DNA from 4 places in the Tardiphaga sp. 37S4 genome. Region 1 is predicted to be linked to each of the others. Evidence: predicted binding sites of a transcription regulator. Region 1 holds the regulator's gene; each other region holds the start of a gene.
The links. The regulator PhoB, encoded in region 1, activates phosphate uptake and scavenging genes when phosphate is short. The targets are predictions, from matches to a motif close to TGTCATNNANCTGTCAT.

Region 1 (5,267 bases):
GTCGAAGAAGCCTGGCTTCAGCATGATATCGAGCACGGAATTCGCGGCGGCGACCGCCAGCGGATTGCCGCCGAAGGTCGAACCATGGGAGCCGGGCGCCATGCCTTCGGCCGCTTCCGCCGTAACGAGGCACGCACCGATGGGGAAACCGCCGCCGAGCGCCTTGGCCAGCGACATGACATCCGGCGTCACGCCGATGCGCTGATAGGCGAACAACTCGCCGGTGCGGCCCATGCCGGTCTGCACTTCGTCGAAGATCAGCAGGATGCCGTTCTTGTCGCAGAGTTCGCGCAGCGCGCCAAAGAACGCGTTGCTCGGCGCACGCACGCCACCCTCACCCTGCAGCGGCTCGATGAGAATGCCGGCGGTGTTCGGACCGATCGCCTTCTTCACGGCTTCGATATCGCCGAGCGGCAACTGATCGAAGCCGTCGAGCGGCGTGCCGTAGCCTTCGAGATATTTGGCAGCGCCGGTCGCCGCCAGCGTGCCGAGAGTGCGGCCATGGAATGCGCCTTCAAAGGTGATGATGCGCGTGCGCTCGGGGTGGCCCTTGGAGAAATGATAGTGGCGGGTCACCTTGATCGCGCATTCCATCGCTTCCGCACCCGAATTGGCGAAGAACACGAAGTCGGCAAAGCTTTGTTCGCACAACCGCGCGGCGAGGCGCTCGCCGTCCGGGCTCTTGAACAGGTTCGACATGTGCCAGAGCTTGGTGGCCTGCTCCTGCAATGCGGCGACCATATGTGGGTGCGCATGGCCCAGCGCGTTCACGGCAACGCCGCTGGTGAAGTCGAGATAGCGCTCGCCATCGGTTCCAATCAGCCACGCGCCTTCACCGCGCTCGAAAGCGACATCCGCACGCGCGAAAACAGGCAGCAAGTGAGCCTGAGAGAGGGGCGAAGACGTTGCGTTGCTGGTCATAACCGATCCGATCGAAAAGACTGCGGCCGCGTCGATGACAACTGTGCGAAATCGAACAACGGACCCTAGAAACGAAACGTGCCGCCCTTCTCGGGCGGCACGTGGGCATTATTCTATGTGTGCTGTGAAGACTGTCAACCGCGCACTGCGGCTTTCGAGTCACACGGAGTCGCAGAAAAAGCCGATTTTGCAGCTTTATTTGCAGAAGCATGTGGACGCGGCATGCCCGACTCTTGCGCGCGAGTCACGGCATATTGTAGCTTTTGCCTCGTCGGATACGACATCTCGTGCGGCGGTAGATCCTTTTGACACATCCAGTGCGGCGTAACAGCCGGACGCGAAATTCGCGCCCGGTGAGCGCTAAAGGATTCTGACCGCAGGGATTTTTGAAGTCTCAACTCGCAGCGCTGCCCGGTCAGGCCGGCGCTCACGAAGGGAAAACGGCGATGACGGTAATGACATGGACCGACGATCGCGTCGAACAGTTGAAGAAACTCTGGGAAGGCGGCCTTTCCGCCAGCCAGATCGCTGCGGAACTCGGTAACGTGACCCGCAACGCCGTGATCGGCAAGGTTCACCGCCTTGGCCTGTCCGGCCGTGCCAAGAGCCCCTCCTCGGCAGCTCCGCGGCAGCGCAAGGCGCGCCCGGCGCAGCAGATGGTACGTGTCGCCCGCCCGATGGCACGCGGCAATACCGCGCTGGCCCATAATTACGAGATCGAGGCCGAGCCCGATCCGATCGCCTATGACAACATTGTGCCGATCAGCCAGCGCCTGTCGCTGGTCGAACTCAACGAAGCCACCTGCCATTGGCCGATCGGCGATCCGTCGAGCGCGGACTTCTATTTCTGCGGCGGCAAGGCCCTGGCCGGCGCCCCCTATTGCGCACATCACTCGCGCATCGCCTATCAGCCGGCAAGCGACCGCCGCCGCGCGGTGCCGAAGCCGACGCGCTGAGCTGGAAGATATCCAAGCCAAAGAAAATGCCCGGTGATGAGCCGGGCATTTTTTTGTTTGGGGCTTCTAACCTCTCCCCGCTTGCGGGGAGAAGGAAGATACCTACTCCGCCGCCTTGTCGAAGCGGTCATCCAGCGCGTAGCCGGCGCCGCGCACGGTGCGGATCGGATCGGGCTCACCGGCGGGGTTGAGCAGCTTGCGCAGGCGGCCGATATGCACGTCGACGGTGCGCTCGTCGATATAGATGTCGCGGCCCCAGACGCTGTCGAGCAACTGCTCGCGGCTGAACACGCGGCCCGGATGTTCCAGGAAGAACTCCAGCAGGCGATATTCGGTCGGACCGAGATCGATCGGACGGCTTGAGCGCACGACGCGGCGCTTGTCGCGGTCGAGTTCGATGTCGCCAAACGCCAGGACGGTGGCGAGACGCTCGGGAGCTGCACGACGGAGCAGGCCCTTCACGCGGGCCAGGAGCTCCGGCACGGAGAACGGCTTGACGATGTAATCGTCGGCACCGGTGGCGAGACCGCGAACGCGCTCGCTCTCTTCGCCGCGCGCCGTCAGCATGATGATCGGCAATGCCTTGGTTTCGGGCCGTGCGCGCAGGCGGCGGCACAGTTCGATGCCGGACAGGCCCGGCAGCATCCAGTCGAGCACCACGAGATCCGGCACCCGCTCCTTCAAGCGGGTATCGGCATCGTCGCCGCGAGCGACGGTTTCAACATCATAGCCTTCGGCGTCGAGGTTGTAGCGAAGAAGCGTCGTGAGGGCTTCCTCGTCCTCCACCACCAGAATGCGTGCATTCACAGCCATATGGTCAATATCCTCAGTGACGTCCGAAAAGCCTTTAGATCATGATCCTTGCGGAAGACTGGCTTCCACTTCCCGGATCATGCTTCAGACCGTCGGCGTATTCGCGAATGTGGTCATGTCGCCCTTCGGGCGCTTGTCGAGGATTTGCTGGCCCTCGATCATGTAGAACACGGTTTCCGCAATATTGGTGGCATGGTCACCGATCCGCTCGATGTTCTTGGCGCAGAACATCAGGTGGATACAGAACGAAATGTTACGCGGGTCTTCCATCATATAGGTCAGGAGTTCGCGGAACAGCGAGGTGCAGATCGCGTCGATTTCCTCGTCGCCCTTCCACACCGTCATCGCAGCGGGCAGATCGTGTGCGGCATAGGCGTCGAGCACGGCCTTGACCTGGGTGGTCACGAGGTCGGTCATGTGCTCGAGGCCGCGGATCAGCTTCAGCGGATGGAAGTCGCTGTCGAGTGCATTGACGCGCTTACCGATATTCTTGGAGAGATCGCCGATGCGTTCCAGATCGGTGGCGACGCGCAGCGCGCCGACAATCTCGCGCAAATCGACAGCCATCGGCTGGCGTTTGGCGATGGTCAGCACGGCGCGCTCTTCGATTGTGCGCTGCAACTGGTCGATCTCGGAGTCAGTGGCGACGACGCGCGCACCGAGCGCGACGTCCCGGCGGATCAGCGCATCGACGGATTCGACGATCTGCCGTTCCGCGAGGCCACCCATCTCGGCGACGAGACGGGTCAGCTCCTGCAGATCGTCGTCGAAAGCCTTGGTGGTGTGTTCAAAAGCCATCTCAAATTCCTCCCGCGAATATGTCGCGTCAGCCGAAGCGGCCGGTGATGTAATCCTGGGTGCGGCGATCGGTCGGCGACGTGAAGATCTTGTTGGTCTGATCGAACTCGATCAACTCGCCGAGATACATGAAGGCCGTGCTGTCGGAGACGCGGGCAGCCTGCTGCATGTTATGGGTCACGATCGCGATCGTGTACTGATCCTTCAACTCGTCGATCAGCTCCTCGATCTTCGCGGTCGAGATCGGATCCAGCGCCGAGCACGGCTCGTCGAACAGGATCACCTCCGGCCGCACCGCGATGGTGCGCGCAATGCACAGGCGCTGCTGCTGACCACCCGACAGGCTGAGGCCCGACGCGTTGAGCTTGTCCTTGACTTCGTTCCAGAGTGCACCGCCGCGCAGCGCCCTCTCGACGCGAATGTCCATCTCCGACTTGGAGATCTTTTCGTAGAGGCGGATACCGAAGGCGATGTTTTCGTAAATCGTCATCGGGAACGGGGTCGGCTTCTGGAACACCATGCCGACGCGGGCGCGCAGCAGGTTGAGATCCAGCTTCGGATCCAGAATGTTCTGGTTGTCGAGCATGAGCTGACCTTCGGCGCGCTGGCCGGGATACAGATCATACATGCGGTTGAAGATGCGCAGCAGCGTGGACTTGCCGCAGCCCGACGGGCCGATGAATGCGGTTACGCGGTTCGCCATCAGCGTCAGGTTGATCTTCTTCAGGGCGTGGTGTTCGCCATAGTAGAAGTTCAGGTCGCGCACGGTGACCTTGGGACGGGTCTCGCCCTGCAGGGCCGACGGCGGCGGCATCGAGACGGAAGGAACGCCAGACGACACAGAAAGCTCACTCATTTTGCTGTCCTCTCGGCGCCGAGAATGCGCGCGCCAATGTTAAGGGCAAGTACGGTCAAGGTGATGATCAGGGCACCGCTCCAGGCGAGCTGCTTCCAGTACTCGTAGGGGCTCTGCACGAAGTTGTTGATGGTCACCGGCAGGTTGGCCATCGTCTTGGTGAGATCGAGGCTGAAGAACTGGTTGCTCAGCGCGGTGAACAGCAGCGGCGCCGTTTCACCTGCGACACGCGCCGTCGCCAGCAGCACACCGGTGATCAGACCGGCGCGGGCTGCACGATAGGCGATCCGCTTGATGACCAGGGAGCGCGGCAGGCCAAGCGCCGAGGCCGCTTCGCGCAGCGGGTTCGGCACGAGACCAAGCATATCTTCAGTGGTGCGAACCACGACGGGGATCACGATCACGGCAAGCGCAAGCGAACCGGCGAGAGCCGAGAAGCCGCCCATCGGAACCACCACCGCACCATAAACGAACAGGCCGATGATGATGGACGGGGCCGACAGCAACACGTCGTTGATGAAGCGGATCACCGAGGTGAGTTTGTCGTGCTTGCCGTATTCCGCGAGATAGGTGCCAGCGAACAGGCCGAGTGGCGCGCCGATGCCGACACCGATGACGGTCATGATGATCGAACCGACGATGGCATTGAGCAGGCCGCCTTCCATGGAGCCGGGCGGCGGCGTGTTCTGGGTGAAGATCTGCAGACTGATGCCGGCGATACCGTTGTAGAACAGCGTGAACAGGATCAGCGCGAGCCAGGTGACGCCAAAGAGAGCGGCACCCATGCAGAGCCCACGGATGATCATGTCGTTGCGACGGCGTGAAGCGTAAATCGGGTTCATATTAGTTGCCCGCCTTCTTTTCCAGACGCAGCAGCATCAGACGCGCTGCCGAGAGCACGAAGAATGTCAGCACGAACAGCA
Region 2 (5,267 bases), 2.9 Mb from region 1:
CTTCGTATAGGCAATCTCTTCCAGACCCGCGACACTGATGTCCGCCGGAATTGGGAACGCCTCGACATCCACGATCGGTCCGGCATCGACACGTGCAATCATGCGATGGACCGTGCAGCCGAAGTCGGTCGCATGATCGTAGAGCGCAAAATGCGCCGGGGCCCAGCCGGGATATTGCGGCGGGCCGGGATGGAAATTGTAGGCGCCAAAGCCAAGCTGATCGAGCACCGCGCCGGGGACGATCACACCAGTGGTGAACGAAATCATCCGCGCCCGGCGCAGCCAGTCGGGCTCGATCGCCGCCAGATCTTCAGCTGTGAAAACAGGAAGGACCGTGAGGGCCGGATTGTGACCACGGAGCAAAGTTGTGAAGACCGAGTGCTCAGCAGGACCCGTCAGGAGGATAATCGTATCGAACATTCGGGCTGCCACGCGCTTCTGCGAATCAATAATTGCCCCAGCGTCGCAGCCAGGCCTTAACATCTGATGAGCAGACTCGATCACGCTGCATTGCCACATAGGATGAGGCTCTGGAATGGCACAATCTCTGGAACATGCACCTCATCTGACGATTGTCTTGCCGCACAGGAGGACACGACATGGCGAACATTCCCAATCCCAATGATCCGTATCGTCCAAATCCCGCTGATGACATCCGCAATCCTGCGCGGCTCGACAATGAGCTGCAGGCCGATCCTGAACTCGCGGAAGGGCCAGCGAGCGGCAGCCGCATGGCTATTTATGCACTTGGCATTGTTGTCTTGCTCGGCGCCGTATTCTACGGCCTGAACAATACATCGATGAATCCGGGCGACGCGACGAAGACCGCGTCCCAATCCGCCCCGGCGACGCAGGACAGCACGCCAAAGGCGCCAGCGCCAACCAACAACGTCGCGGATTCCTATTCGAAGCCGCCAGTGGCTCCCGGCGTACGTGACGTGACGCCGACCAACAATCAGCCCGGTGTCACCACCGGTGCGGCACCTGCGCGACCGCAGGCCCCTCAATCGGCTCCGACCGGCACCGAGATCGACAGCTCGAAGGGCGGCGCGCCGAAGTAACGGCGCGACGGGCAAACAAAGCTGCGGACAGCAATGCCCGCGGCTTTGTCGCGCGTGGACTATGCGGTCACCTGGCGCAGGAATGTGCGTTCCTCAGCGAGGATGAACTGGTGCTCCTCGGCCGACGCGAAATTCGCGACGCCGTCAGCGTCAGTGCGCAGTCTGACGCGGTAGGCCTCATAGGCCGCGAGATTTGGAAACGAGATCAGGCCGAATGCGATGTTGTTCGTTCCTTCATGCGGCATCCAATAGCCCTGCAGATCACCACCGCATTTGGGAATAATCGTCAGCCAGCGCTTGGCATAGGCCTCGAACAATGTGCGTTTGAACGGATCGATCTGATAGCGAATGAAGACAGTGATCGTCATGGCGGCTCCCTCTGCAGATGCCTGGATATAGCCGCTTGCTCGACCGCAATACTTTGATTAGCGTCGAAGTATGAAAGCAGGTCCGGACATCGCCATGGTCGCCGCACTTGTGGGCGACCCTGCACGCGCCAATATGCTGACGGCGCTGATGACAGGCCGCGCGCTGACCGCGAGTGAGCTCGCCCAGGAAGCCGGGATTACGGCGCCGACCGCGAGCTCACACCTCTCCAAGCTCGAAGCCGGTGGCCTGATCGAGCCGGAAAAACAAGGGCGCCATCGCTATTATCGCCTCACCGGCCCCGATGTCGCCGGTGTGCTGGAAGGCTTGGCTGGTCTGGCAGCCCGCGCGGGCCATCTCCGCGTTCGCACCGGGCCGAAAGAACCGGCATTGCGCCGCGCGCGGATTTGCTACGACCATCTCGCCGGCGATCTCGGCGTGCAGATGCTCGACAGTATGCGGGCACAGAAGCTGATCCGGCAGACCGAGCGGGTCATCGAACTCACGACCCAGGGCAGCAGGTTCGTTGCTGAAGAATTGAGGATCGATCCGGCGACGCTGGCGCATCCGCGCCGGCCGGTCTGCAAGGCCTGCCTCGACTGGAGCGAGCGCCGCCACCATCTGGCCGGGACACTCGGCGCCGCGATCATGACCTCATTTACTGCCATGAAATGGGCGGCTAGAGACCCCTCGCCCGGCAGCCGCGTGGTGCATTTCACCCGCAGCGGTGAGAAGCGTTTCGAGGCATTGTTCGGCACCACCGGCGACGCCATCCGGAAAACGTGAAGACGCCGGCTTACCTTCGCCGCAATGCAGCCTGAAACCGCGCCGGACCTTCTTTCGCCCGGAGCTTTCTCAATGAACCGCCTGCTGCTCGTTGCGCTGATTGCAACCCTGCCTTTCACCTCATCGCAGGCGGCCGAGCCTCCTGCGGCGCGCGAGCCTTACGGCATAGGCCTCGAAGGCTTCCCTTACCCCTACCCCGTCAACATGCTGCCACTGGTCAATGACGGCGAGCAGCTGCGCATGGCCTATATGGACGTGCCATCGACCAAGCCGAACGGCCGAACCGTGGTGCTACTGCACGGCCGCAATTTTCCATCGAGCTACTGGGCGCCGGTGATCGGCACATTGAACGATGCAGGTTACCGCGTCGTGGTCCCCGACCAGATCGGCTTCGGCAAATCGTCGAAGCCATCAGGCGATCTGCATTTCGACACCCTCGCCCGTAACACCGTCGCGCTGATGGATCACCTCGGGATCGCGAAATTCGACATCGTCGCGCATTCGCTGGGCGGCATGCTGAGCGTGCGCATTGCCCGCGCTTATCCCGATCGCGTCGATCACCTGCTGCTCGCCGCGCCGATCGGGCTTGAGGACTATCGGCTCTATGTGCCACCGACGCCGACCGAGAAGATCTTGGAGAACGAAGACAAGCTGACGGCGGAAGGTTACCGCAAACAGCTCGAGGTGAACTATTCGCTGAAGATGCAGCCGGACCAGGTAACGCCCTTTATCGATGCGCGTTTCAACATCAAGGGATCGCCGGAATATCCGCGCTGGCTGCGCGCCTTCGTCAGTTCGGCGCAGCTCATTTATCGCGAGCCCGTGGTCCACGAAATTCCGCTGATCGCCCTGCCGACCCTGTTCATCATGGGCGCCGACGATCACAACGCACCGGGCAAGCCGAATGCGCCGGAAGCGTTGAGGCCGAAGATGGGCCAGAACGCCGATCTGGCCAAGGCGCTGGCGGCGAAGATGCCGAACGCGAAGGCCGAGGTGCTTCCGGACGCGGGCCATATCGTGTTTCTCGATGCACCGGCCAAATTCAACGAATTGATGCTGGGCTTCCTCGCGGCGAAGTAGCAACTGCCGCGCCCTGCTACGCGGATATCCCGAAACATTCATGCTGTATTCAGATCGAATCGGCTTAATCGTGCTGTGCAGCGTTGATCCCCAGCAATTTTCTTGCCCGTAAGAGTCCTGCAGCGGGTGATGCGATGCCATCATTATTCTCTGCGCCGCATCGCGGCACCATCGAGGGAGAACACGAATGAAGACGATCTTTGCGGCAGCCTTATTTGCCGTTAGCGTCGGGGGCATCGGTGCCGCCAGCGCAATGCCTCTGGCTCCGCTGAGCGCAACCGAGACGGCTGGCGTGATCCAGGTCGCTCAGGGCTGCGGCCCCGGCTATGCCCGCGGTCCCTATGGCGGTTGCCGCCCGATGTTCCGCGGCCCGCCGCCGCGCGGCCCGGGTTACTGCCCCCCCGGCTTTTTCCGCAATCCCTACGGCCGCTGCATCCGCCGCTGGTGATCGCTGCACAATCCTGACGACGAAGACCCCGCCTATGGCGGGGTTTTTTTTGTTGCCCTCGCGCCGGTTACAGCCGTCACACGAAGATGACAGAATGGCACTTCGCTATTCTGGAGATCGTCATGTCGCGCGCTTTGCGTCGTCTCATACTGGCCGGGCTGCTCGGCCTCTCATCGCTGACGACCGGCCGCGCCGACACCATTCCCCTGCCCGAGCCACAGCTAGGTCCGCGGCCGTTCTATCTCGTCGGCAAAATGAAAGACGGCCCGCTGAAGACGAAGCTGAGCACCTGTACCGGGCCGTTTCGCAAGAGCGATTTTTCCATCGCCCATCGCGGCGCGCCGCTGCAATTCCCCGAGCACAGCCGCGAGTCCTATCTGGCCGCCGCACGCATGGGTGCCGGCGTAATCGAATGCGACGTGACCTTTACGAAGGACCGCCAGCTGGTCTGCCGTCATTCGCAATGCGACCTGCACACGACAACGAACATCCTGTCGGTGCCGTCGCTTGCAGCGAAGTGCACACAACCCTTCAGCCCCGCCGATCCCGCGACCGGCAAGAAGGCATCGGCGAAATGCTGTACCAGCGACATCACGCTGGCAGAGTTCAGGGCGCTGACGGCGAAGATGGATGCCGCCAACACATCAGCGACCACCGTTGCGGATTACCAGAACGGCACGCCGCGCTGGCGCACCGATCTTTATGCGAGCTCGGGCACGCTGATGACCCACGTGGAAAGCATCGCACTGATCAAGAGCCTAGGCGCCAAATTCACGCCGGAGCTGAAGGCTCCAGAGGTGCCGATGCCGTTCGCCGGCGATTATAGTCAGGAGAAGTACGCGACCCAGATGCTAGACGAATATCGCGCCGCCGGCATTCCGCCTGGCGACGTATTTGCCCAGAGCTTCGATCTCAACGACATCAAGTTCTGGATCCGCACCGCGCCGGAATTCGGCGCGCAGGCGGTCTATCTCGACGGCCGCTATGAAACACCGGGCTTCGATCACATGCGCGCGGAAACGTGGAAACCGTCGATGGCCGAACTCAAGGCTGCCGGCGTCAAGATTCTCGCGCCGCCGATCTACATGCTGCTGACGCTTGATGGCACCAACAAGATCGTGCCCTCCCCTTATGCCAAGGCAGCGCGCGACGCCGGCCTCGACCTGATCACCTGGTCGCTCGAGCGCGACGGGCCGCTCGCAAACGGCGGCGGTTTCTTCCATCGCTCGGTCAAACCCGCCATCGATCGCGACGGCGACACGCTGACGGTGCTGGACGTGCTGGCGAAGGATGTCGGCGTGCGCGGTGTATTTTCCGACTGGCCGGCAACCACGACATTCTATGCCAACTGCATGGGAATGCGCTGATAGCAGACGCTATTTGGCGTCGCTGTCGTAGATGAATTTGGGCATTTCCAGCTTCAGCCGGATCGCCAGCAAGCGGAACGCCAGTCCGGTCACGGCGGCGACGAGCGTCACCAGATCGGGACTGAATCCGTATTTGATGCCGCCGATATAGAGAAGCCC
Region 3 (5,267 bases), 870 kb from region 1:
CATCGTCGCGCCCTATGATCCCGACTTGTCCCGCCTCGCCGACCGACTGGCGGCCATCGCCGATCTTACGGCGCGATATGGCATCATGCCGGTGATGGAGTTCTTTCCCTGGACCAATGTGTCGAACCTGCGCAAGGCGCGCGCCATCGTCGAGACCGCAGGCCGCGCCAATGCGGGTATCCTTGTCGATACGCTGCATTTCGACCGCTCCGACAGCAGCCTCGCCGAACTCGACGACATGCCATCGCGCTTGCTGCCGTTTTTCCATTTTTGCGATGCTCCGGCGGAGAAGCCTGGCACGGTGGAAGGACTGCTGCACACCGCGCGCTCTGAACGGCTGCCACCCGGCGACGGCGGCATCGATCTCTGCGCCATCGCCGCGCACCTGCCGAAGCATATTCCGGTCGCGCTCGAAGTGCCGATGGATGCGCTGACCCGGGAGCGCGGCCCCGAAGAAGTCGCGCGCCGCGCAATCGCCGGCGCGAAGCGCCTGCTGGGAGATTGAGAATCTAGCGAGTAATCTACGCGCACATGCCACCGCCCGGCATAGCGCCTGTCCCGCGCGCGTTATGCCAACGTATGAACGATAACCGGCCCGGCTATCGCTGTGGCTGGTCCAATCAGCAAGGGCGCCAGATTCTGTTCGCTCCACGCGAGCCCGCGTCGGTTCGACTCCTCGGCGCCCGCGAAATTGTTGAAGATGCTGATCGCCGTCACCGTATCGTCGGACGCATAGACCACATAATAGGCCATGAAACCTTCGACATCACTGATGATCGGAATGGCACCTTCCTTGATCCTGCGCGTCAGTTCCTCAGCCATGCCGGTCTTTGCCTTGCTCTGACGAATGGCAGCATACATGGGACGCTCCTTCACCCGTAAGCTGCCCGCGATCGCACCTGCCGCGATCATGCATCGCACACACTCATCATCGGCGGGACGAGCAGCAGGGTTTCCCGCGCGTAGAACCTACGCCATCCCGCGCAACGACGCCATCTGACGCCTCCCCACCCACTACGCGCCTCCGATCAATATTCCCACCGCCAGAACGATGACGCCGCCAAGCACCACCTGAAAGACGGCCTGCAGGAACGGCGTATCCATATAGCGCGCCCTGATATAGGCGATGGCCCAGAGTTCGAAAAAAACGACGACACCCGCGATGGCCGTCGCGATCCAGAATGCATTCGGCCAGCTGTCCGGCACGAGATAAGGCAGAGTATGGCCGAGACCGCCCAGCGTCGTCATCAGCCCGCAGATGCCGCCACGCAACCACGGCGAGCCGCGTCCGGTCATAGAGCCATCGTCCGACAGCGCTTCGGCGAAACCCATGCTGATGCCGGCGCCGATCGACGCGGCGAGGCCAACAAGGAATGTCTGCCAGTTGTGATGTGTTGCAAACGCGGCCGCAAACAGCGGCGCCAGCGTGGATACGGAGCCGTCCATCAAGCCCGCAAGACCAGGCTGAACATACTGCAGGACGAACATCCGGTGGCGGGTGTTGTCCTCCATCGTACGAACGTCGGACGTCAGGATGGCATCCGATAATTTGGCCGCGAGATGCTCGTGTCCTTTTTCCAGCTCGGCCAGATCGCCCAGCAACTTGCGAACGCCGACATCCGTCGCCTGCTCGGCAGCCCTGGCGTAAAAACGCTCGGCCTCAAACTCCATCCTCTCGGCTTCCTTGCGGATAGTGTCGAGCGACAGGTTACGCGTGAGCCAGATTGGTCGGCGGCGGATGAAGCCCTTGACGTCTTCGCGCCGGATCGGCGGAAGGTTCGGTCCGAAGCGCTTCTCATACATCTGCAACAGCAGATGTCGATGGCCCTTTTCTTCTTCGGCCATCTCGCTGAAGACTTTCGCGGAATCGGGATAGCGCTCTGCCAGATCCTCGGCGAAGCTGAGATAGATCCGGCTGTCCTCTTCCTCGCTGGAGATCGCAACCGCCAGCACCTCGCGTTCGGTGAGCTCCGAAAACGCCTTCATATCAAAGCCTTACTTAATTTAGAATTATTCTAATTTATATAGGAGCTGCTTTGCATTTGTCAAAGAGCTTCGCGCCTGCGCGGCGCTGAACCTGTCCGCTGGTCGGGAAGCAATAGCGGGGACGAGAAGGACCGCGGCGAAACGATCGTGCTTGCTCCGGAGCTTGCACCGGCATTCGCACCGACCTCGACGCGGAGATGCTGCGGATCAGCGGCCGTCTGCAGGTGCCGTCGCTCACGAACGCGATAAGGTCGACCCGGTGCAGCAGAAGTCGCTGCATGGCCTACACCATCGACAGCGCGCTCACCTGAACTGCATACCTTTCCGCTTCCGTGCGTCACCGACCTCCGCTAGTTTGCCCGCAACAAATGTGGGCTACCAAAGCCGATTCAGGGAGAAAAGCGGAATGCACGGACTTTCAGTTCTTCGCGGTGTGGCGAGCGCATGGTTTATCGGAGCGCTACTGTTGGCGACCCCGGATGCCATCGCACAAACCGCGAATTATCCAAACCGGGCGATCACGCTGGTGCTCCCTTTCGCCGCAGGCAGCGGCACCGACACCACGACGCGCCTGATCGCCAAGGAACTCGGCACCGCACTGAACGCCAACACCGTGATCGACAACAAGGCCGGCGCCAATGGCTCGATCGCCGCCAGTTTCGTCGCTCGCGCCCCCGCCGACGGTTACACGCTGTTCGTCACGACCAACACGACGCATTCGGCCAATCCTTTTCTGCTCAAGACCATGAGCTATGATCCGATCAAGGATTTCACGCCGATCGCGCGCACCGGCGACCTGCCCTTCATGCTGGTGATCAATCCCGAGATTCCCGCCAACTCCGTGGAAGAGCTGATCGCGCTCGCCAAGAAAGAGCCGGGCAAGTACTCCTACGCATCGGGCAGTTCGTCGGCGATCGTCTCGGGCGCGACCTTTGCCCGCCTCGCCAAGCTCGATCTCCTGCACGTGCCTTACAAGAGCTCACCACCGGCGCTCACCGATGTCATCGCCGGCCGTGTCAGCATGATGTTCGTCGACGTTCCGACCGGCCTGCCGCATGTCAACGCCAAGGCGTTGAAGTCGCTTGCGGTGACCACCAAGTATCGCTCCAAGCTTCTGCCCGACCTTCCGACCATGGACGAGGCCGGCGTGAAGGGCTTCGACATCACCTCGTGGCAGGGCTATCTCGGCCCGGCCAACATGCCGAAGGACATCGTCGTCAAGCTCAACGCCGAAATCCGCAAGATCGTCGAACGCCCCGAGATCCAGAAAGACCTCGCCAACCGCGGCATGGAAGCCTTCTCCGGTACGCCGGAAGAGTTCGACGCCTTCCTGAAGGATCAGCTCAAGGTGTGGGAGAAGCTGATCACGGATGCGGGGATCGAGAAGCAGTAGGCGCATTTCAGATAGAACCGCACGGCAGGTATGTTCGTCATGCCCGGCGAATGCCGGGTATCTACGTCTCGGCCACAAAGAAGACGTGGATGGCCGGGACGAGCCCGGCCATGACGATGGTTTTGCGTGGGTTGAACGAAGAGGAACCGCGCCTAACCCGCAGACTCGGCGACTGCATGTCGCAGGGTTTTCCCCTCTCGTCATTTTCTTGTCACGGAACTGTCAGCGCAGCGTAACGCCCGCGCCTCAGAACACGCCGCATGGTCACCACAAGGAGACACACCATGCGCAGCACATTCCTCTGCTCCGTCGCTTCCCTCGTCATGCTCACATCCGCCGCTTTCGCCCAGACCGAAGGTGAATTCCCCGCCAAGCTCGCCGGCCATGCCGTGCTGCCGGCGACGTCGACCATCGATGCGCCTGCGGATGCGCCGAACGACCTGAAGACCTCGGGCAAATACACCACCGGCAAGCGCGTCGACGCGCTCGGCACCGTGATGGGCAAGTCCTATGAGCGCGCCACCGGCATCTCGCTGCCGATGAAGGGCCAGCCGCTGCAGGGCCATTCCGGCATCAAGGTGATGCCCGACGGTTCGTTCTGGGTGCTGACCGACAACGGCGCCGGCTCGCGCTACAATTCGGCCGACTACATGATCTATCTCAATCATCACAAGATCGACTGGAAAAACGGCAAGGTCGAGCGTCAGGCCACCGTGTTCCTGCACGATCCCGACAAGAAGGTGCCGTTCCGCATCGTTCATGAAGACACCGCCAAGCGCTACCTGACCGGCGCCGATGTCGACACCGAAGGCTTCCAGATCGTCGGCGACAATTTCTGGATCGGCGAGGAATTCGGCCCCTACATCATCAAGGCCGACAAGACCGGCAAGGTTCTGGCTGTGTTCGACACCGTCGCCGACGGCAAGCCGGTGCGTTCGCCCGACCATTGGTCGGTGCAGTCGCCGGGCGCACCGGGCGCCACCTACACCACCGTCAACCTGCGCCGCTCCAAGGGCTATGAAGGCTTCGCCTCCTCCAAGGATGGCAAGTTCCTATACGGCCTGCTCGAAGGCCCGATCTGGGATGCCGAGAAGAAGGACTGGGAAAAGGTCGACGGCAAGGAAGCTTCGCGCATCCTGGAATTCGACGTCGCCAACGAGAAGTTCACCGGTCGCTACTGGCAGTACGTGTTCGAACAGAACGGCAATGCCATCGGCGACTTCAACATGATCACCGCCGACAACGGCCTGATCATCGAGCGTGACAATGGCGAAGGCACCAAGGACAAGGCCTGCGCCGACGGCAAGCGCGGTGAAGACTGCTTCCCGGATCTCGCCAAGTTCAAGAAGGTCTACAAGATCGAACTGAACGACGCCAATGTCGGCAAGCCCGTTCGCAAGATTGGTTTCATCGACCTGATGAAGATCCAGGACCCGAACAAGCTGGCCCGCAAGCCGCTGAATGACGGCGTGCTGACCTTCCCGTTCTTCACCATCGAGAACGTCGACCAGGTTGATGCCACCCACATCATCGTCGGCAACGACAACAACCTGCCGTTCTCGTCGAGCCGCGAGCCGAACAAGGCCGACGACAACGAGTTCGTGCTGCTCGAAGTCGCCGACTTCCTGAAGGCGAAGTAATCAACGCGAGCAGGCATCAGCCTGAACGACGAAAGCCCTCCCGCAAGGGAGGGCTTTTTACGTTCGAGCGTGATCTACTTTCCTCTCCCACAAGGGGAGAGGGGAAGAAGAGCCTCTACGCCGCACGCACCTTGGTCAGGAACTCGTCCACCGCCGTTCGCAACATGCCGGACTGAGTGTCGAGCTCCCTGGCATTCGACAACACCTGCGAGGCCGCCGTCCCGGTCGCTTCCGCTGCGCTGCTGACG
Region 4 (5,267 bases), 2.9 Mb from region 1:
GGCTTCGTCCGCCATGCTCCGTTGGTGGCTAGATCACCGATGGCGCAATGAGATTGTCGTCGCTGCAGACACCGGGACTGCTCCGGGTGGCTTCACCGACGATCTGAACGCCGCCATTCGCCAACAATCGCAGCGCCTGTGGATAGATCTTGTGCTCGATGCCAAGTACGCGGGCGGCCAGTGTGTCGGCCGTATCGTCATCCGCGACGGGCACGGCTCCCTGCATCACGATCGGGCCGGCATCGGTCTCCGGAATGACGAAATGCACCGTGGCGCCGGAAATCTTGACGCCGGCGCGCAACGCTTGGCCGTGCGGATCGAGGCCAGGGAAGGACGGCAGCAGCGACGGGTGGATGTTCAGCATCCGGCCGTACCAGTGTCGCACGAATTCCGCCGTGAACAGGCGCATGAAGCCGCCGAGGCAGATCAGCTCGATCTTGTGCTCGTCGAGGGCCGCCTGCAGCAGCTTCTCGAAGCCGGCGCGATCCTTGCCGAACGGTTTGCTCTCGATCACCAGCGTCTTGACGCCATTGGCCTGCGCAGTGGCGAGCCCGGGAGCGTCGGCCTTGTTCGAAATCACCAGCGCAATCTCGGCCGGGAAGCCATCTGCGGCTGCGGCCTCGATCAGCGCCGTCATGTTCGACCCGCGGCCGGAAATCAGGATGGCGACGCGACGCATCACGGCCTCACAGGTTGAGTTCGAGATGTCCGTCATAGACGACGCGCTCGTCGCCTGTGGCCTCGATGACGTCGCCGAGCAGCGACACGGTCTCGCCGCCCTCGCGCAGGATGTCCATCACCTGCTGCACGGCTTCGCGCTTGACGATGGCGATCATGCCGACGCCGCAGTTGAAGGTGCGCAGCAGCTCGAGTTCGGCGATATCGCCTTCCTTTGCCAGCCACTTGAACACCGGCAGGACGGTGAGGGAGGGCAGGTCGATGCGAACGCCGAGGTTCTTTGGCAGCACGCGCGGGATGTTGTCGGTGAAGCCGCCGCCAGTGATATGCGCGAGGCCCTTCACGGCGCCGGTCTCGCGGATCGCGCGCAAGCAGGATTTCACATAGAGCCGGGTCGGGGTCAGCAGCGCACCGCCAAGCGTCATCACCGGCGAGAACGGCGCTTTGTCGGCGTAAGAGAGGCCGGTGCGCTCGACAATCTTGCGGACCAGCGAGAACCCGTTGGAGTGGACGCCAGACGAGGCCATGCCAATGACGGCATCGCCCACGCCGATGTCCTTGGTCGGCAGTAGCGTGCCGCGCTCGGCAGCGCCGACCGAGAAACCTGCGAGGTCGTAGTCGCCGTCTTTGTACAGGCCGGGCATCTCGGCGGTTTCGCCGCCGATCAGCGCGCAGCCGGATTCACGGCAGCCCTCTGCGATGCCAGCGACGATTGAGGCGGTGGCTTCTGGGTCGAGCTTGCCGCAGGCGAAGTAGTCGAGAAAGAACAGCGGCTCGGCGCCCTGGACCACGAGGTCGTTGACCGACATGGCGACGAGATCGATGCCGATGCCGTTATGGATGCCGGCCTCGATGGCGATCTTGACCTTGGTGCCAACGCCGTCGGTGGCGGCGACGAGAACCGGATCCTTGAAGCCTGCGGCCTTGAGGTCGAACAGTCCGCCGAAGCCGCCGATCTCGGCGTCAGCGCCGGCACGGGCGGTTGCGCGAACCATCGGCTTGATGAGGTCCACCAGACGGTTGCCAGCATCGATATCGACGCCCGCGTCCGCGTAAGTGAGGCCTTTTTTCTGGTCGGTCATGCCGGGTATCCTGCCGGAGCTGCGAAACTGTGTATTTTCGGCTGGTTACGTCGGAATCCCCGCCTGCGCAATGGCTCGTAAACGCTATCCCGATTACTATGTAGGCGGTAAGCCGGTCGGAGCCCCCAAGCTCGGATTGCGAAACAGGCCGGAGCCGGGAAGCGCCGCGTGAGTATCCCCAATTTAATCACCCTCGGGCGCATCCTGCTGGTGCCCGTGATTGTCTGGGCGATTGCCTCGAACCAGATGGAAATCGCCTTTGCAATCTTCGTGATTGCGGGGGTCAGCGATGCCGTGGACGGCTTTCTCGCCAAGCGTTTCAACATGGCCAGCGAACTCGGTGCGCTGCTCGACCCCTTGGCCGATAAGGCGCTGCTGGTCTCGATCTATGTCTCCCTGGGGATATGGGGGGCAGTTCCGCGTTGGATCGTGATTCTCGTGGTGTCGCGGGATATCATGATCGTGGGCGCCGTCATTGTGTCGTGGTTGTTCGGCAAACCGATCCCGATGAAGCCGCTGATGGTATCGAAGCTCAATACGGTGGCGCAGGTGGCCTTCGCAGCCTTGGTTCTTGCTGCCCTCGGATTTGGTTTCAAATCCTCGCCTTACGATTTGATTTTAATGGGCTTTGTGACCGTCTTGACGCTGCTCTCTGTGTCCTTCTATCTCGTCGAGTGGATGCGACACATGAGCACCATCGAACCCGGTCAAGAGCCCCGGTAAACCGGTATTCGTGACGTTCGCCGGCGGAGCCGGCAGGAGTATTTGCGTGGTCGCCCGCGTCCAACCCCGTCAACTGGCGTTCGCGCTGCCCCATGCGGAGAGTCTGTCCCGCGACAACTTCCTTGAGGGCCCGGCCAATGCCGAGGCGCTGGGACTGATCGACTGCTGGCCGGACTGGCCGAACCGGGTCATGCTCCTTGTCGGCCCGGAAGGGTCCGGCAAGAGCCATCTGGCGGCGATTTGGGCCGAGGAGGCCGGGGCGCGCTCCACCATGGCGCACAGCCTGACGGCTGCGACGGTTCCGGCTGAGTTGGTGACCAACGCACTGGTGGTGGAGGATCTCAATGCCGGTGCGTTCGACGAGCGGGCGCTGTTCCACCTTCTTAATCTGGCACGTCAGGACAACGCCTATGTGCTGATTACGGCGCGGGTCGCCCCGGCCGCCATGGAGGTCGAGTTGCGCGATCTGCGGTCGCGGCTCCGTGCGATCCCGGTAGTCAATCTGCTGCCGCCGGATGACGGGTTGTTTCGGGCGCTGATCGTGAAGTTTTGCGCCGACCGCCAGCTCAGCATCGACGAGAGCGTGGTCAGCTATGTGGCCAGCCGCATCGAGCGGTCATTCGCCGCCGCCCGCCATACGGTGGAATTGCTGGATAGCGAGGCGCTTCGGCTTGGGCGGCCGGTGACCCGTGCATTGGCCGCGGAACTGCTGCGCGACGCCTGACTTAGCCTTGGACGTCAAACGCGGCGCGTCAAACCGTGCCTTGACGGCGCGGCAGGCAGGTTCCTCAATGTCATCGAAGCGTCACGCAACTGACGCAATGTCCGCTGTGATTTGCCGGCACTATAGCGCTGCTTGAACTGGATGGATTGCTGTCTCATGGACTCCGCAGAAGAGATTGTTATTGAAGAGAAAAAGGGCGAAGCGAAGCCAGCAGAGGTGGTCGCGTCGGGTCCCGAGCGCTTCATCAATCGCGAGCTGTCCTGGCTGCATTTCAATCGCCGCGTCCTTGAGGAGTCCGTCAATCCGGGCCATCCGGCGCTGGAGCGCGTCCGCTTCCTGTCGATTTCCGCAAACAACCTTGATGAATTCTTCATGGTCCGCGTCGCCGGTATCAAAGCGCAGGTCCGTGAGGGAATCAGCGAGCGCAGTCCGGACGGCTTGACCCCGGCCGAGCAACTGGTGCTGATCAACAGCGCGGTCTCCAAGCTCGGCAGCGACCAGCAGGCGATCTGGCGCGACCAGCGCGGCATGCTGGCCGATGTCGGAATCGTGCTGCTCGACGGCAAGGAGGTCAGCAAGGCCGACCGGACCTGGATCGAGGACCACTTCCTCCACAACATTTTCCCGCTGCTGACGCCGCTGGCGATCGATCCGGCGCATCCGTTCCCGTTCATTCCGAGTCTGGGCTTCACCATCGCGCTGCATCTGTCGCGGGTGTCCGACGGCAAGACGATGAACGCGCTGATCCGCATGCCCGGCAAGATCGATCGCTTCATCCGCCTGCCGACCCCCGGCAAGGACGGCGCGGTCCGCCTGATCACGCTGGAACAGGCCACTGGCCTGTTCATCGCACGTCTATTCCCGGGCTACACCGTTCAGGGGCAGGGTGCCTTCCGCATCATCCGCGACAGTGAACTCGAAGTCGAAGAAGAGGCCGAGGATCTGGTCCGGCTGTTCGAGACTGCGCTGAAGCGTCGCCGCAGAGGGTCGGTGATCCGGCTCGAAATCGAAGCCAGCATGCCGGCAGAACTCCGCGCCTTCGTGCAGCGCGCGCTGGCGACCTCGGATGACGAAATCCTGCTGGTCGACGGCATCCTCGCCATGAACGAGGTTTCGCAGCTCACGCGGCTCGATCGGCCCGATCTCGAATTCGTGCCTTATGTGCCGCGTCATCCGGAACGTGTCCGCGATCATGGCGGCGACATCTTTGCCGCGATCCGTCAGAAGGACCTGATTGTCCATCATCCCTATGAATCCTTCGACGTCGTCGTGCAGTTCCTGCAGCAGGCTGCGCGCGATCCGGACGTGGTGGCGATCAAGCAGACGCTGTATCGCACCTCCAACAATTCGCCGATTGTCCGCACGCTGGTCGAGGCCGCCGAAGCCGGTAAGTCGGTAACGGCGCTCGTCGAGCTGCGTGCGCGGTTCGACGAAGAGGCCAATATCCGCTGGGCTCGCGATCTCGAACGCGCCGGTGTCCAGGTGGTCTATGGCTTCCTGGAATTGAAGACCCACGCCAAGCTGTCGCTGGTGGTGCGCCGCGAGGGCGGCTCGCTCACGACCTATGTGCACACCGGCACCGGCAACTATCATCCGGTCACAGCGCGCATTTACACTGATCTGTCATATTTCACATCCGACCCGATCATCGGTCGCGATGCCGCACGCGTGTTCAACTACATCACCGGCTATGCGGAGCCGAGCGACATCGAGAAGATGGCCGTGTCGCCGCTGACCTTGCGCGGTCGCATGCTCGAACACATCCGCGGCGAAGCGGCATTCGCCCGCAGCGGCAAGCCGGGTGCGATCTGGCTCAAGATGAATTCGCTGGTCGATCCGGAAATCATCGATGCGCTCTATGAGGCGTCGAATGCCGGTGTATCCGTTGAACTGATCGTGCGTGGCATCTGCTGCCTGCGGCCGGGCGTGCCCGGCCTGTCTGAAAACATTCGCGTCAAGTCGATCATCGGCCGCTTCCTTGAACATGGTCGAATCTATTGCTTCGGTATGGGCAATGGCCTGCCGAGCCCGAAGGCGGCGATATACATATCGTCGGCTGA

Region 2: a site for PhoB is predicted at 3,817-3,833, ahead of LPB73_RS08685 (glycerophosphodiester phosphodiesterase family protein). Genes of this name have one in related genera too.
Region 3: a site for PhoB is predicted at 3,589-3,605, ahead of LPB73_RS19545 (esterase-like activity of phytase family protein). Genes of this name have one in related genera too.
Region 4: a site for PhoB is predicted at 3,276-3,292, ahead of LPB73_RS10200 (RNA degradosome polyphosphate kinase). Genes of this name have one in related genera too.

What each region holds. Positions count from the first base shown of each region.
Region 1 is NZ_CP088008.1:4,991,084-4,996,350, forward strand. Features, by position in the region: gene LPB73_RS23705 (aspartate aminotransferase family protein) at 1-921, opposite strand, end outside; gene LPB73_RS23710 (GcrA family cell cycle regulator) at 1,368-1,877, shown strand; gene phoB (phosphate regulon transcriptional regulator PhoB) at 1,980-2,684, opposite strand; gene phoU (phosphate signaling complex protein PhoU) at 2,775-3,488, opposite strand; gene pstB (phosphate ABC transporter ATP-binding protein PstB) at 3,517-4,344, opposite strand; gene pstA (phosphate ABC transporter permease PstA) at 4,341-5,186, opposite strand; gene pstC (phosphate ABC transporter permease subunit PstC) at 5,188-5,267, opposite strand, start outside.
Region 2 is NZ_CP088008.1:1,781,467-1,786,733, reverse strand. Features, by position in the region: gene LPB73_RS08715 (formyltransferase family protein) at 1-504, opposite strand, end outside; gene LPB73_RS08710 (hypothetical protein) at 600-1,061, shown strand; gene LPB73_RS08705 (NIPSNAP family protein) at 1,121-1,429, opposite strand; gene LPB73_RS08700 (ArsR/SmtB family transcription factor) at 1,500-2,213, shown strand; gene LPB73_RS08695 (alpha/beta fold hydrolase) at 2,286-3,293, shown strand; gene LPB73_RS08690 (GCG_CRPN prefix-to-repeats domain-containing protein) at 3,481-3,741, shown strand; gene LPB73_RS08685 (glycerophosphodiester phosphodiesterase family protein) at 3,864-5,108, shown strand; gene LPB73_RS08680 (trimeric intracellular cation channel family protein) at 5,118-5,267, opposite strand, start outside.
Region 3 is NZ_CP088008.1:4,120,147-4,125,413, forward strand. Features, by position in the region: gene LPB73_RS19525 (sugar phosphate isomerase/epimerase family protein) at 1-505, shown strand, start outside; gene LPB73_RS19530 (antibiotic biosynthesis monooxygenase) at 568-861, opposite strand; gene mbfA (iron exporter MbfA) at 1,015-1,986, opposite strand; gene LPB73_RS19540 (Bug family tripartite tricarboxylate transporter substrate binding protein) at 2,393-3,379, shown strand; gene LPB73_RS19545 (esterase-like activity of phytase family protein) at 3,664-5,019, shown strand; gene LPB73_RS19550 (methyl-accepting chemotaxis protein) at 5,135-5,267, opposite strand, start outside.
Region 4 is NZ_CP088008.1:2,086,654-2,091,920, forward strand. Features, by position in the region: gene purN (phosphoribosylglycinamide formyltransferase) at 29-682, opposite strand; gene purM (phosphoribosylformylglycinamidine cyclo-ligase) at 687-1,760, opposite strand; gene LPB73_RS10190 (CDP-alcohol phosphatidyltransferase family protein) at 1,929-2,483, shown strand; gene LPB73_RS10195 (DnaA ATPase domain-containing protein) at 2,530-3,207, shown strand; gene LPB73_RS10200 (RNA degradosome polyphosphate kinase) at 3,364-5,267, shown strand, end outside.